2 regions of the Paenibacillus sp. VCA1 genome follow, and region 1 is predicted to be linked to the other one. Evidence: riboswitches for the same ligand, from Rfam matches in the RefSeq annotation. Region 1 holds a riboswitch; the other holds the start of a gene.
The links. A riboswitch is a leader RNA that binds a small molecule or an ion and turns the genes downstream of it on or off. The one in region 1 is predicted to bind cyclic di-GMP.
Positions count from the first base shown of each region.

Region 2: linked by a shared signal. The riboswitch ahead of RJP21_RS00540 (response regulator) and the one ahead of RJP21_RS01580 (S-layer homology domain-containing protein) in region 1 are both predicted to bind cyclic di-GMP.

Region 1 covers NZ_JAVLSX010000001.1:376,944-391,821, reverse strand. Annotated here, with positions in the region: gene RJP21_RS01585 (DUF6531 domain-containing protein) at 1-5,193, opposite strand, end outside; gene RJP21_RS01580 (S-layer homology domain-containing protein) at 5,186-7,201, opposite strand; cyclic di-GMP riboswitch class I at 7,238-7,333, opposite strand; gene RJP21_RS01575 (peptidase) at 7,753-9,006, shown strand; gene RJP21_RS01570 (MFS transporter) at 9,299-10,963, opposite strand; gene RJP21_RS01565 (TetR/AcrR family transcriptional regulator) at 11,130-11,699, shown strand; gene RJP21_RS01560 (nuclear transport factor 2-like protein) at 11,823-12,023, opposite strand; gene RJP21_RS01555 (WCX domain-containing protein) at 12,251-12,442, shown strand; gene RJP21_RS01550 (VOC family protein) at 12,612-13,007, opposite strand; gene RJP21_RS01545 (extracellular solute-binding protein) at 13,178-14,740, opposite strand; gene RJP21_RS01540 (carbohydrate ABC transporter permease) at 14,784-14,878, opposite strand, start outside.
Region 2 covers NZ_JAVLSX010000001.1:102,143-117,020, forward strand. Annotated here, with positions in the region: gene RJP21_RS00490 (hypothetical protein) at 1-130, shown strand, start outside; gene RJP21_RS00495 (hypothetical protein) at 213-383, opposite strand; gene RJP21_RS00500 (DUF4261 domain-containing protein) at 518-1,645, opposite strand; gene RJP21_RS00505 (hypothetical protein) at 1,869-2,078, shown strand; gene RJP21_RS00510 (YfbR-like 5'-deoxynucleotidase) at 2,201-2,842, opposite strand; gene RJP21_RS00515 (NAD(P)-dependent oxidoreductase) at 3,007-3,888, opposite strand; gene RJP21_RS00520 (MerR family transcriptional regulator) at 4,018-4,377, opposite strand; gene RJP21_RS00525 (hypothetical protein) at 4,706-5,581, shown strand; gene RJP21_RS00530 (hypothetical protein) at 5,869-7,539, opposite strand; gene RJP21_RS00535 (GNAT family N-acetyltransferase) at 7,689-8,465, opposite strand; gene RJP21_RS00540 (response regulator) at 8,634-9,773, opposite strand; cyclic di-GMP riboswitch class I at 9,882-9,981, opposite strand; gene RJP21_RS00545 (PadR family transcriptional regulator) at 10,255-10,584, shown strand; gene RJP21_RS00550 (FtsW/RodA/SpoVE family cell cycle protein) at 10,585-11,901, shown strand; gene RJP21_RS00555 (S-layer homology domain-containing protein) at 12,046-14,878, opposite strand, start outside.

The sequences.
Region 1 (14,878 bases):
GAGGCCCAGGGCGCTGCCGAGCGCATCCTCCATATACCAGAGCGTCTTCGGCTGCGTTCCCGGCTTGGCTCCGCCATCACCCGGAACCGGCTCCCAGCCGTTGTTCGGGTCATAGGCCGGCAGGTAGGTCATGCTCAGCCGTTCTCCGCCTGCTCCGTATACGTAAGATTCCTTCCACTTGCTGTCGTCGGTTTCAGCAACCTGCAGCGGCTCCGGAAGCTCCAAGCTGACGTCATTGGTGAAGTTCAGCTCCCAGTGCTTTTTCTTGTACTGCTTCTCCCAGCCGTCCCGTGGGCCGCCTGGATGCATATCCGGATATTCTTCGTCGTATTGGCCGCATTTTTTGGCTAGTCCCGGCGGAATGAAGCCCGGCGGTACAACATGACACTTGTCCTTCCCGTTACCGTTACCATTGCCGTTGTTGCCATTTCCGTTTCCGTTATTACCATTTCCGTTGCCATTGCCATTTCCATTTCCGTTATTACCGTTACCGTTGCCGTTGCCTCTGCCACCATGGGCATAGTCAATCGTCATCTTCATCCGGTTGCCGTCGCCGTCATAAGCATATTTCGTGACATCTCCACGCTCGTTCGTCTGCTTGATCAGGCGATTTGCTCCGTCCCAAACATATTGCTGAACGATCTCCGGAGCGGACCATTTTCCGATGGAATCCAGCAGATTTAAAGGCGCGCCCGGCCCAGGAGTCGGAAGCCCTGCTGCAGGATCCACTGCTGCAGGATCCATTGTCGCCGGATCGTATACGTCCGTTGTAACGCTTGGATCTGCGTACGTAACCCCGGTCACCGAGAATGTTTCCGGAAGCTTCAGCTGCTGCCGGATGACCTCCAGCAAATTGCCCCGCGGATCATAACGGTAATCGTTGATTTCCGTGCCGCTAGTCATTTGAAGCAACCGATCGGCTACGTCGTACATGTAATTTTCCGTATCGGCCAGGTCGCCCCAATGGCTGCTCTTGGCCGTCCGGTTGCCGACGGCGTCATATTGGTAGGTCGTGATGGATGGCAGACCCGCTTCCGCGTTCTGTCTTTGCACCTGAATGAGCTGGTTCAAGGCGTCGTATGCGTAATCGGTAATCATACGTTTCTCTTTGTCGTTTGCGTCGGCATCGTCTTCGTCGTTGCCGTCCGACATACGCTCCGTCCGGACCAGGTTTCCTGCCGGGTCGTAAGCATACGACAGCTTCTCCAGGACCTTGCCGAATTGATTCCGATGGGTCAAGCCGACGAGCTGTCCGGCATCGTCATAGCGATACGTGCTTTTCCCAAGCGTCGGAAGATGCTTGGATACAAGCAACCCTCTGGCATCATAATCATAGGAAGTGGTTCGGCCCGCCGCGTCGGTCACCGACGTCATGCGGTCCAACAGATCGTATTGGTAGCTGACGGATGTTCCATCCGGGTATTCTACGCGGCTGCGCTGACCGGTTGGCGTCCATTCGTAACGAATCGTGCGCGCATTCGGATCCTTGACCGATATAAGCCGGTTCAGCACGTCGTAGGCGTACGTCGTCGTGCCCAGATTGTCCGTCATCTGTGTTCTGCGGCCGGCGGCGTCATATTGGTAGCCGACATGTTTGCCGTCCGGGTACCGGATGCCGGTCAAACGGCTGAGCAAATCGTAAGCGTAGCTGGTTTCGGTGCCGTCCGGAGCGGTCATGCCCGTCACATTGCCGACGCTGTCATACGCAAACTCGGTAATCCGCTGATCCGGAGCGATCTCCCGGATCAAGTCGCCGCGGCGGTTATACTGATACCCTGTCGCGCGGCCGAGCGCGTCCGTCTTGGAGACGATGTTGCCTAAAGCATCGTAGGCATAAGCCGTCTTGTTGCCCAAAGCGTTCGTGACCTGCGTAAGCCGTCCAAGCGCGTCATACGCATAAGCCGTCGTCTGCCCCTTGGCATCCGTCAAACCGGTCACCAGGTCGTGAGCATTGTAGGCAAACTGGGTGGCTTGGCCCAACGGATCGACCATGCGGGTAACCCGGTTCAGCGGGTCGTAGGCGTAGGTCGTCGTTTTTCCGGCTTCGTCGGCAGACTGAACGACGCGCCCGAGCGCATCCCGGGTTACCGTCGACTCTCCGCCAAGCGGATCGATCGTCTTCACGAGCAAACCGCGTGCGTCGTATTCCATCTTCCATTCCGCGCCGTTCGGACCGGTGATCCGAGTAAGGCGGCCCGAACCGTCATAGGCATAGGCCGTTATCTGCCCAAGTGCATCCGTCTGCGAAGTCAGTCGGCCCAAGGCATCATACGCATACACAACCGCGTGGCCCAGCGGATCGGTTTCCTGCGTCAGACGTCCGGCGCCGTCATAGCTGAAGCGGGTCACGCCGCCTTCCGCATCCCTGATCTCGACCGGAAGGTTGCGCCGATCATAAGCGATCCGGGTTTCGGCGCTGCTGGCTTCCGCCTGAAGGGTCAGGTTGCCGTTGCCGTCATATTCATAACGGGTGACGTTGCCTTCGGGATCGGTCGCCGCTGCGATCCGATTGTTGTCGTCGTAGGCATAAACCGTCTCGCCCCCTTTCGGGTCGGTTATTTTGACGAGATTGCCCACCCCGTCGTATTCGTAACGGGTGACGCCGGCCAAAGCGTCCGTTTCTTTGGCTAACCGCGCATAACTGTCATATTCGTATTTCGTTTTTGATCCAGCCGTATCCGTATAAGAGGTCAGGTTGCTGTCCTTGTCATATTCGAACCGTTCCGCCTGCCCCAAAGCGTCGATTCGTTTCGTCACCCGATCGCGCGGATCGTATTCGAAGCTTGTCCGCTGTCCAAGCGCATCGATGATGTCGGTGACCCGGTGCAGAGGATCCCGGACCATTTCCATCCGGTTGCCGAGCGGGTCCTTCAAGGAACGGGCAAAACCGGACGAGTCATTTTCGATCGTCGTCGTTTCTCCGTTAGGGTTTACCACCGCTTCCGCGATGCCGCGGTCGTTGACGACGATTTTGGAGACGCCGCCAAGCGGATCGGTCACGCTTGTCAGGTTGCCTTTTCCGTCGTAACCGAACACCGTTTTATTCCCCAGCGGGTCGACCACTTCCTCCGGAAGATTGAAGGCATTGTACCGGATTTCGGTCTGGTATCCCTCAGGGTCCTTCGCCCGGATCAGGTTGCCGCTGCCGTCGTACATATACTCCCATACGTTGCCGTTACGATCCGTTTTTTGAATGACATTGTCGTTCGCGTCGTAAAGGAAACGTTCGGTCGTTCCATCCGGGTACGTGATGGCCGTTTGGCGATAGCGATCATCGTAGAAATGGACGGTTTTACGTCCCAGCGCATCGGTAGTCACTGTCTTCTTCTCATTCGGGAAATATTCGATATCCCCCCAAGCTCCGGAAAAATCGCGCTGGCGCACGACCCGGTCCTGATCGTCATATTCATTGACGAGGGACATCGTCTCGTTCGGGTTGCTGATCTCCGTCATTCGGTGCTTTTCATCGTATTTGTAAGTGATCCGCGCGCCGTCCGGCAAAATCATCGCCCTCAGGTCGTGGTTCACGGCATCGTATTCGTAAGCCGCATACCGGCCCGATTGATCCGTAACGCGGACCACTTTGCCGCCGTCCCCGTAGGTGAGCGTAAGCTTCGCACCTTCCGTCGAAATCTCCGTCAGCAGGCTGCCGGCATACGACAGCTGAACGGTATTCCCGTTGGCATCGGCGATCCGCAGCAGCTTGCCGTCTTTCCGGTAAGTGTATTTCCACTTCTGCGGCGTCTCCTGGGTGAAGGTGCCGTCCGGTTGTTGAACGAGCGTATCGTACTGGCCGTCCATGCCTTGATAACGTCCGCCGCCGATCGGCTCAAAACGGAAGCTTGCGCCTTCCGGGGACACGGCGTACAGGATTCCGCCTTCGCGGAATTCCAGCTTCCGTTCGTACGTATGATGCCATCCGACCCCGAAATCCCCGTCGTATCTGTCACGGCTGTGGTAGGTAAGGGTCATGTCGAGCGGCATCAACGCCTGGACGTCGATATTCGTTTGATAAAAAGTGAAATCCCCTGTTGCAAGGTTGATCGGGTCAAACGCGGCGGCAAGCGGAAATCCGTTGCGGTTCGCGAATTCTTCCTGGATTCTCTCGTCGTCATCCTTGCCGATTTCGCCGGCTTGCCGCGGATTCAGAATGAGCAGGTTGATGTCTTTTTCGAGGGTCCCGTAACAAACCTGGCCGCTGCAATCCTGCACGGGGAAGCCGTTAAATTCGGCGATGTCGGCAATCTTCTGAACGATGGCGTCCTTTTCGATGACATTATAATAATAGCTGGCGACGACCGCCCAATTGACGCCCCATGAAGGCGTTTTATAACGCAGCACGCTGAGCGTGTCCGACGCATTCGAACGCTTTTTGTCCAGATCCCTCGTCGCAAATGCCTGAATTTCGGCAATTTCGTATGCCGGGAGTTTGACCTTGATCTCCCACTCGCCGACGTATTTCTGCGGCTTGTTGTCGGCTCTTTCGGGAAAATCGGTAAAATAGGTTTTGTCCACCGCGATTTTTTTCGCCCAATCCGATGCGAGCGGACGAACCGGAATTCCCGAAGCGAGCGTGTCCACTTTGCCGTCGTCTACGGTCGTGTCGTTGCCCATCCGGCGAATCCGTTTCATCTTCAGCTCGACCTTGGTGCCGATTTCCGCGATTCCGCGGATGACATGCTCCTCGCTTGCCGGATCGGGCACGATTTCCATGCCCTTCGGCGCCGGCGGATTGGCGTTCGAAATTTGGACTTCGCCCGCTTTTCCGTTTTTCGGAAACCGTTTCGGCGTCACTTTAATCTCGTATTTGCCTTCCGCCGCCGGCTTTCCGTTGACTTTTCCGTCCCATACGTACTTGTTTTTATTCAGGGTCGGATAGGTTCCTTCGTGCAGTACGGCAACGGTAGAACCGTTTTGTTCCAGACTGATGACCGTTTCATGCGACTGCTGCGTCGTATCGTTCGGATCGGGATTGTCGAAGCTGAAACTGACCTCCGTCTGTCCTCCGTACACGGAACTGAAAGAATACGGGTCGATTTGCAGCGACGTTTCCGCAAAGGCTTTCGGCAATTGCTGGGACGGGAACAAAGGAAACCCTGCGATCAAAATAATGAACGCCAGCAGCGTTTTGCCGACGGTCCCAAGCTTGTCGAAGCAGCCCTTTAGCGCCCGGGGTTTCAGCCGATTAATCATGGAACACCTCTCCCTTCATCGCCAGCCAGCGGTAAATGACCATCGCGGCCTCGGCCCGTGTCGATGTCGCTCCCGGATTCAGACGATCCCCGTCGCCCTTGATCAACCCGCTTTGAATCGCGGCCTGTACGGACGGCTTGGCCCAATCCCGAACCGATCCGGCGTCCTTGTATCCTGCAAGGAGATCGCTTTGTTCGTCTTTACGAAGGCCTGCCGCATTCGCCAGCATGACCATCATTTCCGCCCGGGTGATCGGCGCGTTCGGCTTGAACAGGCCGCCTTCATACCCTTGGATCCATCCCGCTGCCGCCGCCTGCTCGACCGAGTCGGCCGCCCAATGCCCCTCAGGGACGTCGCGGAAGGAGCGGCGATTCTCAGACTGCTGCGCATCCAGTCCGGCGGCTTGAACGAGCATCTTGGCGAATTGGGCGCGCGTCACCGGCTGTCCGGGCGCAAACGCTCCGTTTTCCATGCCGTTCACGATCCACCGGGAGGCCAGCACTTCCACTTCCGCTTTCGCCCAATGGCCGTTCATGTCCTTAAAGGATGGCGCATACAGGAAAATGCCGTATAAGCCCGGCTCTTGAACCTTCGCGCGTACCGTTTTCCATAACGCGTCGACCGTTCCCCCGCAATACACCCAGCGTTCCGCGCTTTCGTCAAAGCGGTAAATGCCTGCGCGGTTTGCCGCATCGGCATTTTTCAGCGGCTCATCCAACTGGAAGGTTAGCAAAGCTGATTTCAAAGGTTTCGTGTCTGCGGTCCACTTCCACGCCACGCCGGTCCAGGTCATGCCGCTCGCGAGACGGTCGGACGGAAGGCTGCCGATTTTTTCAAGCGTAATCCGGGTATCGGAAGCGAACGCTCCCTGGCCGAATTCAAGCTGGAACGCTTGTCCCTTCGCCGCCACGCCTCCTTTTGGCCCGATAACGATGCCTTCAGCCGGTATGCTCCCGGTTCCGCTGCCGTTTGCCGGCGTGGCTTCCGTTTTTTCGGTCCGGATAATATCACGGCTAACCAGCGTTCCGTTGTTGACGAATGTCAGCTTCTCCCCGTTAAAGCCGATAAAAGCGGTAGGTTTCGTCAGGCCCAAACTGAAGATTTGCCCGCTTTTCAGATCGGCTGCCCGCATGATCGCCGCATCGCCGGAAGCTTCCAGCCAAACGGCCGTTCCGTGGGAGATACTCATTTCTTTATACTCGCGTTGCCCTTCCTTGGCCGGCTTCGTCAAATCGACCGGCTGCGGGCTGTTGCTGCTTATATCTATGTAGACGTACTTCCCGTTTCCGTCCAAATCTTTTTGTTTCCACAAAATTTCTTCGCCGTTAAATGCAAAACGCTCCACATATTCGGTATATGGCAGGTCGACGATTTTGTTATGTTTGCCCGTGGCGACGTTATATTCGTATAAATCTCCGTCTTCGCCGCCTTTGTAGACAACGCTTCCGTTCTTTATCACAGGATCCCGGCCTCGCCCCAAATCGGTTAACTCTCCAGTTGCCAAGTTGTACAAGGTCATCGTATAGGAAGGAAACGTCTGCCAGACCACGAAATCGCCGTCCGCCAGCGGCGTGCTGTTTTGTCCCGTATTTTTGTTCAGCTTGGTTTCGGTTTTCGTGCTGACATTGTAGCTGTATACGTCCCAGTTCAAATTGTCGTCGGTGCCGCCGTCATTCCGCTTATCGATCCAAACGACGACCGCTTCCCCTTTGCCGTTGATCCCGACGGAAGGAGAATCGGTCAATTTTCCATGGGTCGTGATCGCTTGGCTTTGTCCGGTTTTCGTATTCCCGTAAAAAATTTGCCCTTTCAGCTTGGCGCTGTTTCCGCGCCACACCGCATGTTCGCCCGAAATCCGGATGTTTGCGCCGCTAATCGATAACGGGGACGTTTCGTCCTGGTAGGTGAACACGGTTTCCGCTGAGACCCGCTGCACCTCCGGAATGACTCCCCCCAGCAGTCCTGCCGCAAGCAGAGCTGCCATCCATTTTTTAGTACTACCCCTCATGTTTTTCCTCCTTAAGACAGCAAAAAACCAAGCACCATGAGCAACCCGGCTGTCAGTCCATGAATAGGCTTCATGGAGTAAGACCCGTGGCTTTGCGTCCCCGACTTTCGTACGGGTTTGCCTTTGTTCAAGCACCTGGTTTAGCGCTTTCTGCGTAGTTCTTTGAATCTATTTTTAATCAAGATTATATAAATAGTTACAATAAGTTACAATATGTAATGAAATATATGGTTCTTAGAGACTTAATTTTCGTAATTATGATTTGCATAAATACGAAAATTGGGATGTCTGCTATTTCTAGTCCATTCTTTTAACAGAGAGTAAACAAACTGCAATTTGCCGTGCAGGCCTTCCTGCTAAAAAAAGAGTCGGAAGCCGGAATTTCTTGAAAACTCGCCGTTTATGCAACATTTTGCGTTAACGCCCCGTCTGGAACGATGAAAGGCATGCATCATTTTCCAATGCAAGTTTGGCAAAAGTATTTCGGAAATGAGCAGCCGACTGGTAACCAAAACGTTCGTACAAGCTCACGCATATAGGAGGAATGACAGATGAATAAAATGTACAAAGTGCTCGCGACCGCATCCATTTTGGCTCTGGCAGCCATGCCCGTGGCGGCAAACGCGCAGCAGCTCCCTGCCCAAGCGGTGCAAAAGGAAAACGCCAACAAGCAAACCGACGTTAAAAACGTTCCGGCAACTTGGGGACAAATCACGAATTTCGTGCAAGACAAATCCGATAAATTCATTACCGTGACCGGACGCGGACTCGCGCCGACCGATCAGGACGAAATCATCCTGGCCATTACGCCAAAAACGAAATTCATCGACGCCAAAGGCAAAACCGTTCCTCTGCAAAAAATCATCGACGGGCGCAAAACCGTCAAAGCTTTCTATAGCCCGAACATTACAAAAAGCCTTCCGGCCCGCGGAACCGCGCTGACGCTGGTCGTTCAGGACCAAAGCTTCTCGGCTATCGACGGTAAGGTAACCGAGGTAAGAGACGGCCGCATTTTGGTAAAAGGTACTGACCTTTACAACAAACACGACGAGGAAATTTGGCTGCATTTCGCGGATAAAGCGACGATCATCGATCAAAACCGCAAAGCCATTGCCGCCGGAGACATCAAGGAAGGCATGAGCGTGAGAGCATTTTACGGTCCGGCCGTTGCGATGAGCCTTCCGCCGCAATCCGGAACGAACTACGTGATCGTGAACACCGAAGACACCGGCAGCGGTGAAACCGGAAGTGAGGATCAAGAACTGAAAGCCGGTACGGACGGCATCATCACCAATACGGCGGACGGCAAAGTGACCGTCATCGGCAAGGCCCATGAAAAGGGCGGCGTCAACTACGTCGTTCTCTCCGTCGATGACAAAACCCAAATCGTCGACGAAGACGGGAAGGCACTGACCAAGGATGCCCTGAAGGCGGATACCCGCGTGGACGTTTACTACAGCGACATCATGCTGATGATTTATCCGGCCCAAACCCATGCCGGCAAAATCGTGGTGAAAAAAGCGGAAACGGTCAAGATTGAAGGTACCGTCAAAGCTTCGGATCGCACATCGGCCGATCAAGTCTATGTGAATGTAGGCTCCGATGATTCCATCGACAACGACGTCATTCTGAACATCTCGAAGGATACGACGATCATTCCGACACTGGGCGGCGAAACCGCGCTTCGCGCGGGCACCAAAATCATCGCCTACCATTCTCCGATCATGACCAAGTCGATTCCCGGCATCACAAACGCCGAAGTGGTGATCGTGACGTCCGACAAAGATGCGGTACAGCCTAAATAAAAAAAACGTCTATCGATGTACATCCAAGGCAGCCAGACCGCGTTTAGCTGAAGATTTACTTGCGATATAAGGATGGCGAGTCTCTAGCATATACCTTCTTATATCTAAAAACTTGCCTAAACGCGCCAAAACCCGGCCGATTCTTCTGATGAATCGGCCGGGTTTTTTATGGCCGGACTGTATATGAAAGACCGTATGCAGACATGACCACCGGACGCACGGGCGGGATGTTCGCTTACATTCGACGGGGGTTAGGTGACTTACGGCCGATGCCGGTTCGTACGGCGCTCCCTCAATCCGTCCGCTTCCTTCCGGCGAGAGCGACCGTCATCGGAATGATGAGCATTGTATAAAGTCCGAGCACCGTCATGCTGAGGATAAAGGCGCTCGTGTAGATGCGCGCATTCGCCTGCGAAACGCCGTCCGCGAACAGCCTGTCGGCACCTTCGGAAGCGAAAGCCGCAACCTTGCATGCGCCGGGAACCGACTGTGCTTTGCCGGCTGCTGCCGGGAAACAATCGCGCAGCCTGGACAGCGCCGTCTCCCCTTGCCCCCCCGACAAGGAATAGGATGCCAGATGCTGCCGCAGATCCAGCTCGGTTCGCGCCTCCGCCTGATTGGCATAATGACCGAGCGAGGTCATCCAGACGATTCCGATGAGGCCGATCCCGATGGCGGAGGCGAGCTGCATGCCCGTCGTCAAAATGCCGGAACCCGATCCGATATCCTTTTTCTCTACCTTGGACAGCACCACATTGGTCAGCGGCGCCGCGACAAAGCCTTGGCCTACGCCCAACAGCACCAGTGTCGGCAGCCAAAACCATACGTTCGGCGACCACCCGGTGGCCCAGATTGCCAGTGCAACCGCGAAATATCCGGCGGAAGTCATCACCGAACCGACCGTAAGCACATGGGCTCCGATTTTGCCCGCCAGCTTTGGCGACAACAGTGAAGCCAGGAAATATCCGATGCCCATGGGCAGGATGATCAACCCGGATTTCAGGGCGCTGAATCCATGCCCCATCTGCAGCAAATAGGCAGTTATCAGGAAAAAGGCAGCCTGGGCTGACATCAGGAGGAAGATGACGGCCAGCCCCATGCTGAATGCTTTCTGGCCAAACAGCCTCACGTTCATAAACGGCCGGCGCCCTTTGGCAAGCAGCCTGCGCTGAGTCCATATAAACGCGGCGAGGACAGGGGCGGACAAAATCAGGCTGATGACGAGCTGAGCGGGCCATCCTTCCTTCTGCCCCTGGACCAGTGGATATACAAGGAGCAGCAGTCCTACCGCAGCAATGGCCGCACCGAACCAGTCCATACGTGAGCGGTCCGCATCCCTCGATTCCGGAACAAACGGAGCCATAAACAGAATGATCAATCCGATCGGAACACTGAAGAAAAACACCAACCGCCAGTCGAGATTCCACGGGTTCCAACCGAGCAGCAAACCGCCAATCAACTGACCTGTCGAAGCGGCCAATCCCTGGGCTGCACCATACAGCCCGAAGATCATTCCCCTCTTCTCCGGCGGGTACTGCGCCTGAATGAGGGACAACACCTGCGGTGAAATCAGTGCCGCACTAAAACCTTGAAGTACGCGGATCGCCGTAAGCATCCCCACACTAGTGGAAATGCCGCATAACAGGGATGTTAACGTAAAGCCGGCAACGCCGACTAAGAGCATCTTCCGCCGTCCGTACCGGTCGCCCAGCCGCCCGCCGATAATCAAAGCCACGGCATAGGACAAGGTGTAAGCCGAGACGACGAACTGAACGCCGTAGAAATCGGCATGAAGCCCCCGCTGAATGGAAGGGGTCGCCACATTGATGATAAAAATGTTCGCTACGGCCATAAAAACCGACAGCAGCATCACCGCCAGCATTAAACGCGGCCTCTGGCGCGGCTCAGCCGCCGCCTGCGCAAGAGGCGCGGAAATAGAATTGACCGGTTGGTTCATCGCTTGTGTTTCATCCTCCTCTGGCGAATCCCGAATATTTGACAGCAGCCGGAATCACCCATTAAAATAAATGAGACAGATCTGTCTCGTTTGATAATCGTATGATACAGACAGATCTGTCTCATGTCAACAACAAACTTACCTTATTTAGGAACAGGTGATTAGAATGACCAAGAAGGAATCCGCCAAAGAACGGATATTGAAGGTGGCGTCCGATTTATTTTATAGCGAAGGCGTGCGCGCCGTAGGGATCGACCGGATCATTGAAGAATCGGGGGTCGCCAAGGCCAGCTTTTACCGCAACTTTCCGACCAAAGACCATCTGGTCGTGGCCTATTTGGAGCAGCGCTCCAAGATCAGGATGGAAGCCATTGAAGAAGTAAAGCGACAGTTCCCCGGTTCGCCCAAGGAACAGCTCTACGCCCTCCTGGAGGAATTGGTTGAACGGATGAAAAGCCCCACATTTCGCGGCTGCCCTTTTATGAACTGCATTATCGAGTTTCCGGATGAAGAACATCTAGGACATCAAGCAGCTATGACATTCCGTTCCGACCTATGGAAAAATGTGGAGGATATCGCACGGCAGGCCGGTGCACGTGATCCGGTCCAGCTCACCTACCAGCTCCAGCTGTTGAAGGATGGCGCCATCATGAGCGCCTACATGGATAAGGGGTATTTTCATACGGACTATTTTCTGAATGCCTGCAAAGCACTGATTGAGGGGCAGTTTGAGTGAGTATTCTCATTCCCGCCGGACAGCCGGATAACATGGTGCGGCAGGCAGTAAGACAGTTAAGGGCAAGACCAAGAGCACCCTTTCGCGCTTTTCTCCCGGCCTTGCCCAATTCCGCATTCCCGATTATGTTTTTGCAATAGCAAGCAAATGAGAAGTGACGCCAACATACTCCCGGAAGGAGCGGACCCGTTCCTGCTCGAAACGGAACACCATCACCAGCTCGTTCTCATACATCGTCCCGTTAAATACCCCTTCCGCTTTAAAAATGACGATCCCGGTATCTTCTTGCTCCACGCAGGTCACCGGCGTTAGTTTCGCACTCATGCTCGCCCGTTCAAGTTCGATCAGTTCCCGGAACCTCATTGAGCTTGGCGAGCTGGGCATCCCCGTATATTCCGCTCAAGGACGAGGCGGCGGTTTCCATCTGTTAAAAGAACAGCTGCTGCCCGCGATTGCCTTTACCGAAAACGAAGCGACCGCCTTGTTTTTCGCCTCCCAATCGTTGGCCTATTTCGGCTCCGTTCCGTTCGGAGAGGCGGCCGCTTCCGCACTTGACAATCGATGGCAGCGGCAAAATCGATATATCCATTCCCCGGAAGGACGTGGCGTTTTTTGCCGATATGGTCTGGATTCTCGGGCCGGACGCGGTGATCGAGGAGCCTCCCGAAGCCCGGGAGTGGATAACACGCCGGTTAGAGGCCATGCATCGGCAGTACGCCGAACTAACACCGGAATCGAGATAGGATGAAGTTCGTGCAGCCTGCGCTGAAGTAATCCAAATGAATATTCCTGATGTCGGCGTTTCAGTGCAAACCGGCCTTTTGGCCATACCAACAAAGCCAGGCCCATCAAGGACCTGGCTGTTCCTGGCTGTATTTTATCCCGGTATGAGCTTTTTGGCTTGGACAAGAACTACATCTTCGTAATCATCCACGTCACACCGAATTGATCAATGACTTCTCCATAATAAGCACCCCAAGGCTGAAGGGCAAAAGGATACTTGCTTTCTCCGCCTTCGCTTAGCTTGGCATATGCCGCTCTGGCTTCAGCTTCATCGTTATAAGTTAAAGAAAGACTGACGCTGCGGTTATACGAAACCGGTTCAAACGCATCGGACAGCATCAACGAATTCGTCCCTGCCAATGTCAGCGACAAGTGCATCACTTTATCCTTCATCGCCTCGGGCGCTCCGGGCGCATCCCCGTATGTACTGACAAACTGGATTTCCCCGCCGAGTACCTCGATATAGTAATTCGCCTGGCTTTTTGCATCCTCCGACATCAGATAAGCGTTCATTTGTGCTCCCATTATTTTCAACAACCTTTCACCCTGTTTTTTTGTCCTTACATGAATACGACGAGTGCATATCGGCGAAATCGACACGGAAGCAAAAATTTTTTCAAAAAAAGTTTTTTATAAAAAAGACACCCAGCCTTCGGCCAGGTGCCTCATGGAATCGGCGTGAATTCACGCCTTTCCTATTTATTTTCCAGCTTCGCCTGCTCGACTCTCTTCAGCGCCGCATCGTACGTATCGATCAGCTTTTGCACGCCGAGCCCGTTAATTTCCTTCACGTATTGATCCCATTCGCTTAAGTTTCTTGTGCCGAGGACGAATTTCGAGAAATTTTCCTCCCTGTACTTTTTCACGGCCTGCCCGGTAACCGAAAGCACCTCGTTTTCCTCGTCCGTAAACGCCGGTTTCGGCTGCATCGCAGGCGGATCGTATTTGACGGCTTCCTCGTAAGCTTTTTTCAAGTCCGGCGAGAATAACGACAGATGGGCGTTAAAGTCGATCCATGTGTACGTGCCGCTCGTTTGCAGCCCGGTCTGCTTGCGCATTTCAGTGACGTCGGTAAACTCGGGTTTGAATTTTTTCTGCCCGTTTTCTTCCGTATACGTCTCGCCTTCCTTGCCCCAGCTGCTTAACGTCCGGCCTTCTTCGCTGTAGAAAAAGTCCATGTATTTCATAATGTCGTCTTTATGCTTGGAGGTGGAAGCAACCGTCAATCCGCCCTCCAGGTAGTGGAAATAAGGGTTTTGCGGTTTTTGGCCCGGCAGCCCGGCCGGCGGCGCCATAAACTGCAGGCTGTATTCCGGATTGTCCTTGCGCATGGCGTTGTTGAAAAAGTCGACGCGGCTGATATAGTCGATCGTTATAAACGACTGGCCGGTAGACATGACGTCCTGCCACTGCTTCGTCTGGATCGAGAGGAAATCCGGCGGAATCAGCCCTTCCTTGTAGAAGGTATGCCACATGTCGACCATCGCCTTGTAATTGTCCTCCGTCGGGCCGAACTTCCATTTTTTCTCATCAAAATTGTAATAAACGTCCGTGCCGCTGCCGAAGTTGGTCGTCAAATTCGCCATCATTTCATCCGGGATTTGACCGAAACGCATGGAAAGCGGATAGCTCTTCGGATAAAGCTCCTTCAGCTTTTTGAGGACTTGATGCAGCTCCTCATACGTTGTGGGAACGGACAGGTTATTCTTTTTGAAAATATCTTCGCGGTACAGCCAGATCATCCTGTTCGTTTCCCCGAAGCCCTGGTTCGGGAACATATACATTTTGCCGTCGGCGGACAGCGCCGCTTTCGCTTCTTCAGGATATTGCTCCATCCATTTTTTCAGGTTCGGCATCTGGTCGACATGGTCCAAAATGTTCTCTAGGGCCCCCTGATCGCCGTATTTGTTGGAGTCGCGGCGGCTCGACATATACATCAGGTCCGGCAGGTTGCCCGAAGCCATCACCAGGTTGAGCGTATCGCTCAGCTTGCCTGACGGCGTTTCGACGTTTAACGTCACGCCCGTCTTTTCCTTGATCCACTTCCAAATCGGCCAATCCTTGCTGTACGGAAAGGTTGCGTTGTTATCCAGAAGCGCCGAGAGCGTGACCTCGCTTTTCGGCGTCGCCGCAGGTTCGGTCCCGCCTTTCGGTTCCGCGGCCGGAGTTTCTTTCCCCGTGCCTGAAGAGCAGCCTGCCGCCGCGAGCATAATTACAAGCAGTGCCGCCAAAATCGCATACGTCCGTTTTTTACCCATGTACATCCCCCTTGATTTTATGTTGAAAGCAAAATCAATGATGTCAGCCTTTCACCGCGCCGATCATGGAACCCTTAACAAAATATTTCTGGACAAAAGGATACAGGATCAAAATCGGCAGCGTCGATACCATGATCG
Region 2 (14,878 bases), 270 kb from region 1:
CCCTCAGGAGGTACCTCTGCCCGCCGTCGGATTGATCGCGCTTGGCGAAATGGTGGTTTTTCCGCTTTATGTCGCGGCGATTCAATTTTTTTCGAGGGATTTTGCGGCTGCATTCAACACAAAAGGTTAATCTCAAGTCGTTAAAGCGACCTAAAATTAACCTTTGTGAACGGCCGATATGAAGTTTCCTATGCTGTCCGGATCAAGTGCGATTAGTATAGACGTTCTTCGCCGGTAACCGGATTTTTAAATGCGGAACGGAATTCGCTGCCGGGTTCTTCGGCAAATTCCGTATCTTCGGCTTCAGGGCCCTTGCTGCGGTTTATTTTCGTGGTCCGATCCAGCCCTTCGGCTTGTTCTGCTCTGTTTTGTTCCTTATTCATTCGGCTAAGTTACCTCCTGTGTTAAAGATCCCTTCCGCCTTAGGATGCAATTTCCAACGTACCTCTATGCATTGGGAGAACCAAATGAAATGTGGAGCGTGTGGAGCCAACATGGTTGGATGCCGGAGCCTGGCTTAAAATTTGATTTTAAGGCTGTCGCCTTCGACGTACACGCCTTCCGAACGATTGATCGGCAGCTTCTGTTCGGCGCTGAAGCCGATCGTTTCCCCGTCTCTTAACGTGACGTTTTGTTCCACGATATAACTGGAGATGTCGATCAGGAAATCGCGCAGCTCGGATGGGGAGACCTGACTGTCCAACACTTCGATTTCGTCCTTGCCGAAGGACTTCAATCCCAAGGTATAGCCGTTGATGCCATTCTCCGAACGGACAAGGCCGAAATGAACCAGGTTCAGCAGCGGGAAAAAGTCTTCATCCGTTTTCATCAGTTCCGCGAATTCCACGAAAATTTCAGGCTGGAAGACGGTGCCGGAGGAATATAAACCGACTGCGTTCGGGAGCTTCAAGCAGCTGGCTGCGAGCTTTGCGTATAATTTGCCGCTGTCCAGCGGGGAGCCGGACCGGGTAAATACGGCCAAGATGATTTGAGCCACATGGGTTTTCGTTTTTTCCACCGCGTCTTTCCAAAGGTAGTTCCATTGAGCGTTCCGTTCGGCTTCTTCATCCGGGACGGGAGCATCGACGAAGCTTAACGCCACGGTGAAGCCTTCCGTTTCGAACACGAGAGTGCCCTCTTTTTCTTCCTTGGAATTTTCTTCGCCTTCTTGCGAGCAGGAGATATTCCAATCCTCCAATAGATTCTTTTTGATTTGTTCCATGTCGCATTCCGGCGAATCCAGCAGCACGAATCCGTTGAACAGACCCCCATTGTCATTTTGAGGTGCTTCCTGGGATTCTTCGTTTTGCTCCGCCTCGAGCGCCGCTGCCTGCTTCATCCAGAACTCGCGGATCATTTCTACCATGGCTATGGCCTCCTGCTGAGCCGTGGCAGGATCATAAGGCTGCATTTCGCTGAAAACATGGCCGCAATGTTCGGTATCCAAGTCATGTTCGTAGCCACCGCACACGCCGAGGAGCCATTTTCCGAGCAGGGTCTTTTTATACTTAAATATGTAGTAGTGCATACCGTGCAAATCAAATTCTCCCGCAAGTTCGATTTTGCTAGGCTCCCGTCCAAGTTCGCGTTCATCCGCCAGCCAGTCGATCATGGACTGCATGGCTGCTTGCCGTTGGGTCGTCATTATTTCCGCTCCTTTATCGAAATATAGTCTTTAAAGGTACATTCTACCAACCGCAGGAGCTTAATTCAAATTCATAGATTGCGGCGTGAAAGCTTGATCAAGCGCTTGTTTTCTCTAACATATTGTGATGTATGTCATAGGAAGCGGGAAATTAGATTTTGAATAATAAGGAGAGCTGCTTAGCAAAAGAAGCAAATTGAAGTAGTGCAGAGGAGGGGAGTCAATGTCAGTCGGCTGTGAGCAGGATTATATGATCGAGCGCGTAAGGGAGGCTTTTGCGTGCAGGGTGTTGTGGTGCGAAGGGCGCCCATGTTTGGAGTACGGCAGCAGAGAGGAGCTGGACCGCATATCCGCTTACGTCAAAACCGAGTTCGGTAAAGAACTGCTCGACGTGTTTTTTACTGCCGTTGAAAGCCTTCCTCCGGAATCTTGAACTTAACGACTGGGTAAGTCCTGTGATCTTTAGGCAGCCTAGGGTGCTCATCTGCAAATCAAAAAGCCCCATCAGGGCTTGAACCCCATTGCGGCCATCATCAAATCATGGAACGTGAGGGATCAGGGGCGGGTTTCAGAGGCTAATGCTTCATTCGTAATCAATTCGATATCGATTGGAGATTGGGATCCCTCGCGAACCAAATCAGGCAAAATTTCACGGAGAAAATAATCGACGCAATGCAGCTTGATTTGTTTGATTTTGATGAGGGCGCTGCGGTACATCGTAATAAATTCCTTTTCGGTATTTCCCCGCTGAAGCTCGGCAAAGGCTTCATAGATCTGGTCCATTTTATCCGCAACCTCAAGAATGAGCCCTTCCACGGAATCGTCTTTGCCTTCGCGCAGCTGTCTGCGAAAGATGGGCTGAAACTCGGCGGGAATATGCTCGTCAATGAAATGGGCGACCATTCCTTCTTCGACCTGCTGCAGCATGGCGCGCAATTCGAGCGAGTGGTGCTTCACGGGCGTTTTGATATCCCCGATAAAAATTTCACCGTAATCATGGCTGCTTGTAATTTCGTATAACTTCTTCCAGTCCACCGTTACCCCGTTGCTTTCTTCAATGTCCGCCAATGTTTTGGCGTATTGGACGACCTTCCAGGAATGCGCGGAGACGCTGTGTTCCTGAAATTTGAATCTGCCCGGACACCGAATGATCCGCTCCAGATCGGTCAGCGATTGGAAATACGCATGAATACCCATGTTTTTTGCATTCCTTTCTTTGAATATGGTTTATATGTTGCTGTACGTACAGTATACATTCCGTTTGTAAAAGGATCGTTAACTCATGCCAGAACTTATTGGAAATAGGGTGTGCGCTTGAGCGACAAAAGAAGCTCCCGATCGAAGATCAGGAGCCCCAAGTGTTATGCAATCGGCTGTTTAATGATTTCGATCAAACTTGTGAAGCTGTCGGCAGCATGCCCTTTTTCCATGCCGCGACGGAAGAGATTCAGGACGGCGGCCGGCAAGGAAGGATCGAGCCCCGCGTCTTCGAATGTTTGCACGACGTGTTCGACGCTTGCGGCCCCCATGGCCAGCCGGTCCACGTCCCCGGGATGTTCTCCGGCGTTCAGCCGCGGCGTGTAAAATTCAATGAAGCCGGGCAAAGACGATATATTTTCTTGGGCGTAATTCAGGTACTGCTCCGCCGTAATTCCGTTTGCGCTGGCAAGGGCAAGCGCCTGCAGGTAGCTGAGCATCGACGTCCAAAAGATGACCATCTGCATTTGGTAATACAGCATGGCAAGTCCGGGGTCTTCGCCGCGGTAATCGGTGCTTGTCAGCACGTTTAACGTTTCTCTATGAGCCTCGAAAACGCTTATTGGGCCGCTGTAGAAGGTAGATGACCCCGGGTTGCCGATTCCGGAAGGCGGAACCTGCACGCCACCGGCGAGAAGCACGGCCCCATAACCCGCCAGCCATGCTGCCGCTTGTCTCGCTTTTGCCGGGGTGTCCGAGCTTAAGTTTACGATGACTTTGCCGTTTAAGCTCCCTTGCGCCGACTCCAGGATGGCATACATGGCGTCATAATCGGTCAGGCTGAGGATGACCAGCGGGTTCGCGGCCAACGCCTCCTCGGGCGTAGTTGCCTTGAACGCGCCTTGTGCCGCCAATTCGTCGGCTTTGCTTAAGGTTCGGTTCCATACGGTCACCTCGTAGCCTTGCTTAAGGAACGCGCCCGCCATCGCTTGACCCATCGGCCCCAGACCGATGACGGTTACCCCTTTGTGATGTCTAGCTTCCAACGTCAAAACCCCTTTCGAAATGAATTCACATCCATCGTAAAGGATGACGCTAGTGGTAAAGTCAACGCCCAAAATAGCAAAAGGACGTCTTCGGAGCGTGTTCACTGATCCTTGGACGTCCTGAATAGGTTATTTTTTTCGGCGCACCGTATTTGCGATCTGTTTTTCCAAAAGCCCCTTCAATTGCTGCAGAGCTTCGATTTGACCGTTTACGTTGCTGAGCTTCACGTGATAGGTCGCCAACATTTCCTCGCAATATTCATATTCGTCGGGGTCGGCTACCTCCGTCTTAAACAATGTCCCGATTTCTTCGGTCGTGAGTCCTAAACGCAAATATAGCCGAATGGCTTTGACCCGTTCTACGGCCGATTCGCTGAAATCCCTGTAGTCGTTTTCCAACCTGTCGGCCTTTAGCAGGCCTTTATTTTCATAATGCCGAATCGACCGGATGCTGACTTGGCTCAAGCTGGCAAGTTCGCTGATTTTCAAGGCGGGCGACCTCCTTATGGGGAAGACGATATCATTTCTCGATAATAAGAGGTTATCTGAAAATCGCCAAAAATGAAAGCATTGCGCATCGGAGTCCGAAAATATATTTCGGCGTCTTTTCAAATAGCAGGGGGCCAAAAGTACGGCACAACTTTGGTAGGAACCGCTGCGGCAGCCTGTGCGGCAAAACGCTAGGCGAAAAGAATCGTTTTTCCGGGACATTCCGCGAAATGGGTTGTGCGCCGGGTGATGTTTATATACGATCAGGCCAAGTCTTTTTTCGTTAAAACGACTGAGCATAAGAACATACGGAAAACGGAGGGAAAACATGAAATTGTCAAAGGCCATGATGGCAGCGGTGATGTTGGGAGGCATTTGTTTGTTGGGCACCGGTTTTTCGAACCAGGAATCGGACAAAGCTGTGACGCTGGGGCAATCCGAGCAGAACGGCAGCGAAATCCGTATACCGCACAATGAGCATCTGCTTCTGTCGACCGACCAGAAATGGATCAAGAAGGAGGGGCATCTGTCCGACCTGATCCGGTTGCAATGGACGGCGGATCGAGCCAAGCCCGCGATCGTATGGGCCGATGAGAAAGGCATGGACAAGACTGCGATCATCTCCCACGACAAAGCGAACAATCCGGAGCAGCATGATCATAAGCATATGTCGTTCGAGACGACAATGTCGCCTACGGGACAATATGCGAATCAGCTGTTCACCCGGTTGGAAATCCCCTACGACACCGACGTCAGCGAAATCCGCACCCATTCGTCCAACTTCAATGTGATGAACGGCATTTTGAGGGTGGCAGGGGAAACCGGGTCGAACCGTGACCTTCAGTTCAGCGTAGCCGGCCAAGATAATGAAACGACGCCACGATGGGCCGTCCGCGCGGACAGCTCGAAAGAAGCGGGAGATAATACGGGAGCCAATTTGCAGTTCGTCCGTTATGACGACAAAGGCAACGCGGTTGATCCCGCACTCACCATGCAGCGCAGCGACGGAAATATCGGGATCGGCACGGACGAGCCCGACACCAAACTTGACGTGAACGGGGACAAGCTCCGCATCCGCGAAAAGCATACGCCTGCTTCTTCCAAAGAACCTTGCAGTCAGGGGCAAATGGCTTGGGACGATCAATACGTTTATGTTTGCGTTGCCAAAGACAGCTGGAAAAGGACGGAGCTTTCGTCGTGGTAAGTCGGAGGGATGGGCTTGCTCGCCTCTTTCTTTATCCTAAACGGGGCGGAAGGGACCGTCGTCAAAAATAAAGAGCGCTCGAAAGCGTATTGTATTGAAATGCAGGCGGGCGGTATGATTTCTGAAAAGTGACTCCGAACGGCCGCATGCAGCCCGGGGATCAGATGACGAAGTACCTCCGCCGACTCGGGATCTTTCCTTGAACGCTGCATTACGCTTCGGAAGAAACGCAGGATTTTCGGAACGGGGGATGGCTCGTATGTAACCAGCGCCGAGTATCCTGGGCTTTACTCTATCTTTCCTGGGAAAAACTTAAGATCATCCGGTGTTTGGAGGGAAAATGGCTCGAGAACTTCCTTTCCGCAGGTTATAAAATTCACCCCGGCAAATGGGTAGCGGTTTTCAACTATTTTATAATGAACATTTTCTTGAGGAAGATAAGCTCCCGTCCTAAGGGCTTGGGTCGCTTCATAAAGATTGCCTCCATGATCGAACAGCGCTTTTTTTAGCATGCGAATGTTAATGATTCGGTTGGAATCGTCGTTGATTTTTCCGCTTCCAATCGAAATCTTTGTTAAAACAAAATAATCGATATGATCGACGGGATCGATTTCTTCAAAGGTCTTCTTCATGAAAGATTCAAGATTTGCTGTAATTCCCGCTTTATAATTAGGTATTTGGACGTGAAGCCCTTTGTATAGGTCTTCGTCACGAGATACAATTTCCTGAGCTGTAACAGGTTCTGTTATCCACTTCATTTCTAGAGCAACCATTGTTTTTGAGATCGGATCGTAAATTGCATAATCAACATCCGGCAGATCTCCGGGAAGTTGAGTTGGGCCGCCTCCTTTCAGTGCAGGAAACAGCTTTAATATTGATTCTAATTCATGCACGAAATAGGCCTCTTTTGACACGGTATCTTTATCTACCGTCCCGGCGTATATTCGGTTGAGTGTCGCATTTATATTTCTTCCAGCTAGATTATGGCTAATGAATGTCGGACTTACGAATCGTGCTCCATCAGTCAATTGAATAAGGGGTTCCGTCATTAAACTTCCATACTTCTGTTTGCCTTTCATGGTGCCGAAAGTAAGATCATCAAGTATTGACTCCACAACGTGCCGGTCTACGCCATCGAACTCGTCAACATCAATAAAGTATAGAAGATTTGGCAGCATATGCTCCGGCAAAACACCGATCTTGTCCAAGATCGGCAGACAATCCTTACGAGCGGCATGTGATGCCATATAGGCTTTATACAAAAGCTTGCTCCATACGTGCTTGATATCCTTCACTTTATATCCGGCCAAATCCATTTCATCCGGCAGATGAAATAACAAGTCTGTTTGGCTATCCGCAATAGCTGAATAGTAGGCATCTTTCAAGCGCCAGTTCGTTAGTTTAGGATACTTTTTATGTAGTGCTTGTTTAATGGCTGACATTCTATCTTGATACAACCTCGAGTTTTCTTCGATCAGTATCTCATTCATAATTTCATAACGTTGGACTTTATCGTCAACGGGGCGAAAAGCAATCGTAATCTGATCTGGCGAGTCTTCTTCGATAGAGGGGGATAATATTCCGGGGCGAATCCCTTTATAATTCACCTCCACATATTGGTATAGGCTAGAAGTACCCAGCAGTTCAATACATTGATCTATTGCCGGCTGCCCTACTCCATTCTCACCTTCCGTTTCAGGGCAGATGTTATTGATATGCTGAATAGCTGTGGCCAAGGCACCCTTTAAACTTTCTGATTTTTTTTCTGCTTCGGATAACGCCTCCGGGTGATCTTGACTTCGTACCACTTGCAATTGGAGTGCCATTTCCAAAGATTCATATAGGGAAGCAACTAACTGCAGCGCTTTATCTCTGTTGATTTTATAAATCGGCAAATTGTACATCGCCTCATCAAGTTGGCTTTCAATCTCGCGTAAACGTTTCTCTGCTTTGGACACGCACGAGTTCCCCCTGTCTTTCAAAATTTTGCTACTTAAACTTCTTCTCTCTTACTCGCTTTCCCGTACCGCTCCAGCGCCTTCGTCGAAGCTTCCGCCATCCGCCTTTTAACGTAACCCCTTCAGGAACGGGAAATCGATCCGCGGCTTTAAAGGATGTTGATGTTCAATAATCGGGTTTTGGACGCCATCCCGGCGCTTTCCAAGGTTTGTTTGGAAGGCGCATTATCATACGAGCACCCGCAGACCGGGACCAGGTTGTGGTCATAACACCATGCCTTCAAGTGATGGATGATCGTTCTGCCGATTCCTTGGTTTCGGTGCGACGGGTTCGTAAACATTCCTAGACTCCCATACCCGTCAAGCAGTTTGTTGCGTTCCACAATGCCGATTCCAAGCAAAACCCCCCCTTGGGTAAACGTGAACAGCTCCCCGTTTTCAATGCGCTCCTCCACTTTACCAATGAAGTCCTGGCACATTGTTGCGATGTTAGCAGCATCCCGGCCAACGGCAGCTTTAAATTCCCCGTGGGGATATAATTTGTCGGCCGGGATGTTCGTTTTGGCGTCCTGGAAAAAATAAGCCTGTTTTTCGATCTTGACCTCAAGGTCCAGGGCCAAACTTAAAAACAGCTCGTCGCATGTGGGAACCAGCATGGATTGCACGTGATGATGGCGTATAACGTTGTTGAAAATCTCTTGGGATTCGGCAATGTACGGAGGGTCCAAATAAAACTGCGTCAGGCAGTGGTCGCTATTCACGGCGTAATATCCTGCGGGCGCGGCAAGATGGCTGATTTCATAAAAATCGGAATCCAGGATTCGTTGTTCCAAAAAGGAATCGATCGGAGAGCTTAGCGCCCCGACGTATTTTTGGATGGAATGGGCGATGTCGCGTCGATTGCATGCTTTAGAAACACAACTCATGGATATGCACCTCAAATGTTTTATTTGATCGCCAACGCTAGAAGGTGGATCTTACATGAAAAGTTCTCCGCATGTCCGCCAAACACCTCTTTTGTTCCCTCCTGGCTGGAGCGATGAAAACAGGCTCGGCATGAACCCCTGAACGAAGCGTTCGGGGGTTTGCTGCAATTAATGAACATGCCGCTGCTTCCATCGTGCATGCCATTCCAGGATTTTTGGGGGAATGGCGAGCTCCAGCTCCTGCACCCTTTTCGCAAGGAGCCAATATTGTTCTTCCACGCCGGCCTGGTCGCCGGAGGCATCGTATAGTTTCATCAGGGTCAGATAGGTTTCCTCGCGGTCGGGCAGCTTTCTTTGGATGCGAAGATTGACATGAATCGCCGCTTTCGCATTGTCGTGATCGATATAAAACTCGGCCAGATGTTGGGCGTGCTGCAGCCATAAGAGCCGGATCCTTTCCCGTTCGTATTCGGCCCACAGGTATTCATACTCTCCAAAGTAGTTCCCTTCGAACAGCTCCATGACCTGCTCGTGTTCATCCACGTTCGTGACGTCTACGGCATCCAATTGCTTGAGCCGCTGCTCCCATTCCTCGGTATCCACTCGGGCTCCCCCGATGGTCAGGCGATATCCGGATTCGAGTTCTCCTTTGATGATGCGGATCATCGTCAGACCTGCCTTGGACAGGGTTTGGCGGATGTGATAGATGGTCGTGTACAGCTGCTGCGTCGCCCGGGGCACATCAAAATCGGGCCACAGGAGCTCGGTCAGCGTGCCGCGATCGACCGTTCGCTCGCGGTGGTGAAGCAAATAAGCGAACAACTCCTGAGCTTTGCTTGTGCGCCATCTCAATGCCTGCGGCTCCCTGCCGGGCATTTTGAACCGAAGCTGGTTGAAGCACAGGAAAAGCGGCGGTTTGTTTTTTTCGGAAATTTCAGGGTCTTGCTGCAGCCTTTCCCGCAGGCGCTGAACCGTTTGGCGCAAACGGTCCATTCGCACCGGTTTCATAATGTAGTCCAGCGCATAAAGCTCAAAAGCGCGTACGGCATACTGGTCGTAACCCGTCACAAAAACGATTTCAGCGCCGGGAACGGCCGCCTGCAATTGTTCGCCGAGCTCGAGGCCGTTCATCTCCGGCATATGGATGTCGAGAAACACGACGTCCGGCCGCTCTTTTACCGCTGTTTCGACCACATCATACGGGTTGGAACATAAACCTACGATGTTCACGCCGCCAATATCGTATTCGAGCTTCTTTTTAAGATATTCCAGAGCTAACGGCTCGTCGTCGACTAGTAAAGCCCTCATCCTGATTCCACCTTTATTCGTATTGCCTTCCTTCCGGATTGAAGGAAAAAGAAAAAAAACTCCGTCAAGCAGCATGGCATGCTGAATAAGACGGAGATTTCCGTCGCATTCGGCAGCTGGCTGGCATGGACATTTGCTTCAATGGCAAATCCTTTAGCCCCTATAGCTTTGCGTCCCCGTTTTTCAAGCGGGTTTGCCATGATCGTGCGAGCATATATTTGAGGAAGAAGTGAGCAACAAGAGACAGTATATAGGAAGCATCTGAATATTTTCTGAACTTGATCCGATCGTTCGGACTACGACGAAAATCTCCGCCGCCTCTTGCAATAAAGATCAGGTAATACGAGTTGGCATAAGTACATCCTTGCCGCCAGCAGTACTTAAAAAACTTCAAAAGCTCTTGATTTCCGAATGTGATTTTCATATACTCATATACATAGCATTACGATACATCGTAAATCTATGTATTGAGGAGACTGCCATGACAATCAATAAAGAGCTGCTGAAAGGCAGCACGGCTATTTTAGTGCTCACGGTGTTGAACAAGAAAGAGATGTACGGCTATGAGCTGATCAAAGAGATCGAACGAAGTTCGGAAGGGGTATTTTCCATGAAGGAAGGAACGTTATACCCTATCCTGCATACGTTGGAGGCCGAAGGCTGGTTGGATGCCTATTGGAGCACGCATGAGGGGCGCAAGCGCAAGTATTACCGGATTACGGATCAGGGCCGGGGTCAATTAAAAGAAAAAACGCAAGAGTGGGTACAATTCCGGACCGCGGTGGACCGGGTCATAGGGGAGGGAACATAAGTGCGTCAGCTTGAAGAACATGCGGTTATTGCCGCCTTTTTGAACCAAGTATGCAAACACGTTCGCGCCAAGGAACTGCATGCGGATATCCGCGAGGAGCTTTCGTCCCATGTAGCTGACCGAATGGAGATTCTGCTTGGGAAAGGAATGCCGGAAGAAGAAGCTGCCGCGGAGGCGGTCCGCCAGATGGGGGACCCGAATGAGATTGGACGCAACTTGCACCGGGCGCACAAGCCGGCAGTAGAATGGAAGATCCTTGTTATTATAGCGGTTATGGCGCTCATAGGCATCTTCGGAGTATTTACCGTCCAGCAATCGGGAATGTACCCTCAATTCGGCGGTGCGCTTTTCGAGAGAAAAGTACTGTTTACCCTTATGGGCATGGTTTGCCTGATGGCCTTTTATTTTGTCGATTACCGAAAAATACAAAAACACTCCGCAACGCTGTTTTACGGGATGTTACTTCTGATGTTGTTTACTTTATATGAAGGAATCGATCTTAATGGAAGGAAAGTATTTCTTGCGTTCGGTAATTTTGGCGTCAATATGATGGCGATCTCGCTTCCGATTCTTATCTTGGCGCTGGCGGGGATGAAGCAGGCCAAAGAGTGGCGCGGAGTGGAACATCTTTTTCAGCTGATCGGCAGGGGAGTGATTCCCGTCTTATTGTTCTGCCAAGGGTTTTCCTGGTTTTATGGGTGCATCTATCTGGCGTCCTTTTTCGTGCTGACTTGGATGACCAAAAGGAACGGTATCCAGTTTCTATTGCTGGCCCTTCCGCTGTTGTCCTTATACATATTTGCCCTTACCCAAGTCGGGCAATTATATCATCGTCTTCACGCCTACCTATATCCGGTGTGGGAAGACAGCTATCAATTGATACAAACCAAAGCGGCGATTCATTCCGCAGGCTGGTTCGGACATGGTTTTGCCGCGCGGCTTGACACGCTCCCTTATGCGTACGGCGACTCCTTGTTCCCGTATCTGATTTATTGCTTCGGCTGGGGATTCGGCATACTCATCGCGGGACTGGTCGTTTGGTTTATCGCCCGGTTCTGGAAAATGAACGCCCTCATCCAAGATGAATATGCGAAGAGAATCCTGATCGGGTTCACGAGCCTTTTCGCCATCCGGATGTTGTGGCCGATCCTCATGTCCCTTGGCATCGTCCCTATTGTCGGTGAAGTGCTGCCCTTTATGGGATACAGCAATATGATGCAAGTCTTTGATTTTGCAGCCGTTGGGCTGCTGCTGTCGGTCTTCCGGCGGAAAAATATGATCCCGAGGGCGGCCGAAGGAGCGTTGCCAAGGCACTGACACGGGGTGCTTTTGAACATAGACAAGCCCTCCCGACCTCCGTTACCGGAAGCGGGAGGGCTTGTAGTGTGTAATTTGACGGCTACGCAGAGCTGGCGCAATGCCGCCTCCTTGAGCCGTGAGATCGGACTGCTCGCAAATCCTTTATTTCACGTTATCCGTAAGGTTTTTTTTCCAAACCTCCGCGCCATGCTCGTCACGGACGGATGCATGGGATACGGTCGCTTCCTGCACATCCCCAAAGCCCCAGAAGCTTTGGCTTACGTCAGGGAATAGCGGATCAAGGCCTGTGAGCGGTCCGCGATACAATGCTTTGTTGATCAAGGTTACGGCTTCTGCCCGCGTAATCTTTTGGTTCGGCCGGAACGTGCCGTCCGGGTAACCGGAGAGCAAATTGTTCCGGTACAGCGCTTCGATGGACGAAGCGGCCCAGCTGCCGTCAAGATCCGAGAAGTGGCGGTTGACGGCCGTCGCTTGGTCAAGCTTCAGGAAACGCGCCAGCACGGAAGCAAGTTCGCCGCGCGTCACAGGAGCATCCGGCCGGAACGTGTTGTCCGCGTACCCTTTGAAGTAGCCTTGGGATACGGCGATCTGAATGTAGTTTGTCGCCCAGTGTCCTTTTCGGATATCCTTGAACGTTGCCGGGCTGCCTGTCGTTTGATCCGACAGCCGGGCGACGATCGCTGCAAGCTCCGCTCTGCTCAGGGAGCCGGCAGGATGGAATTTGCCGTCCGGATAACCGAGAATGTAGCGTTGATGCTTCAGCTGCCCGAACCGGTCCGAAAACACTTGGACTTGAGCTGAAGCTTTTTTGCTGTTGCCGCCGAACAAGAGCTGGCCGGCAATTTCATATTGCGCCTGCTCGGAGTTGATCGTTCCCCATTTAACTGCAATTTTGAAGCTTCCCTTGCCGCCGGCCGGTAAGCTGGCAAGGTTCCAGGTTACGGTTTTGCCGTCAACCTTTCCGCCGCCCGCGTCGACAAGCTCGGCTCCCTCGGGAATAGTCACCTGAATGACCGCCCCGTTAACGGCAGATGCCGTCGAGTTGTTATAGTCAACGGTAATGGTCGATTGGCCGCCTTCTTTAACCTGTTTTTGGTCAACGGACAAGTTCAGGGATACTTCGCCCTGCGAAGGGCTTGGGTTTCGCGTGCTTGTACCAGAACCCGAACCTGAACCTGAACCCGATCCGGAGCTTGTTCCGGTTGAAGGCAGCGGCTGCATGGCAAAATCGAAAGCGACGATGCTTTGGCCTACGTAAATAATGCCGTCTTGAATGTAGCTGTCCGATCCGTTCGCAGGCACGTTAGGTTTGGCCTGTCTGGAATCGTACGTGTAGTAGCCCGGTTTTTTTGCAATGATGTAATAATCGCCTTCCGGATATACCATCCAGGCATATTGGCCTGCGCTGTCGGTAGACTGCGGGTTGGCGTTTTGGTTCGGGGTTAATCCCGCCAATGCCGGAAAGGATACAGGCGTATTCGGCACCCGCCCCTTACGTTGATTGGCAGGCGTATCCGCCCAGTACAACTGTACCTCCGCGCCGCCCAGCACTTTGCCTGTCGAGGCATCGGTAACGACGCCGTACGGGTCGATCAGGGAGTACACGATGCCTGTTTGTCCTTCTTTGGTCATATCCACGTTCACAATGGCGGAAGGACCGGCGAGTATGGTGCCGTCCGCAAGCTTCAGCTGATAGGACACTTCGTATTTGCCCGGCGCCACATGGTTCAGAGAGAACGCTCCGTCTTCGTTGATGCGAACCTTTTGCTCGTTGCCGCTGCCGTCCAAGCTTTTCATGATCGCGTAGCCTTCGCCGTCTCCGAGAAGAGCGCCAAGGGTCGTAGCCGAAGAGGCGTTGGCTGCCTGAGCGACAAACAGCTGTCCGTTCAGCGCGTTGTCCGGTTTAACGATTTGCCCCGGCTGAATCGGGCCCACATTGACCGTTTTTGTCTGAGTCAACGTGACTTGCTGGTTACCAACCTGAACCGGCGTTTTGATCTCCAGCGTATACGCATAATTTCCGCGCGGTACAGCAATTTGGTATGAACCGTTGCTGCCTGTTGTCACTTCCGTCGCAAAATCGATCACACCGTCTTGGTTGAAATCGGCTTTGACGACGATCGTCGCCCCTGCTATCGGTTTGCCGGTTACCTGATCGGTAATGAATCCGTCAATTGCGGCAGGGAAATAATCGATGGCTGCGCTTTTTTGAATATCTTTGCCGTTATCCGAAATTTTCGCAGTGATCGTGTCGTGTTTAGGCGTATTACCGGTTAATGGATCCGGAGTATACTTCCAAACGGCAATGCCTTCGTCGTTCGTTATCACTGTATCGGTTTTTCCGGATTCAAGGGTAATTTCAACCGGCACATTGGCGGCAGGCTTGCCTTCGGAATCCGTCACTTTGGCCGACACGGTCACGGATGTTTTTCCGTCTGCCAGCACATGGTCCGGAGACACGCCGAGATCCAGCGTATAAGCCGGTTTTTCGTTTTGCACATAGACGGTTTCGGTGACGCTTTTACCGTCATAGGTTGCCGTGATGACAGCCGTTCCAGGCGCGACCGCCGTAACGACGCCGTTTGCGTCGACGATTGCAACCTTCTCATCGGAAGAAACGTAGATCGCTTTTCCGGTGACATCTCGAATGCTTTCGTCACTCGATGCAATCGCGGTTACTTTGGGCGTATGTTTATCTCCGGGTTGCAGGGTGACGCTTGCCGGATCGATCAGCAGATCGCGCAGGCCCGAAGCCAGTGTTTGGACTTGTACGGGGGCGGAAGGCCCGGATTCGATTCCGTTGCTGACCGCCTTAACGGTGTAAGACTGCGTCGATCCAGGCTGCAATCCCGTCAATGCGTATTGGTTGTCTTTAATGCCTTTGGCTACAAGTTTGCCGCTGTCGTCATAGATATTGTAGGATTGTGCGCCCGGAACCTCATTCCAGATGAGCTCGGCGCCCGTGGAAGTGACG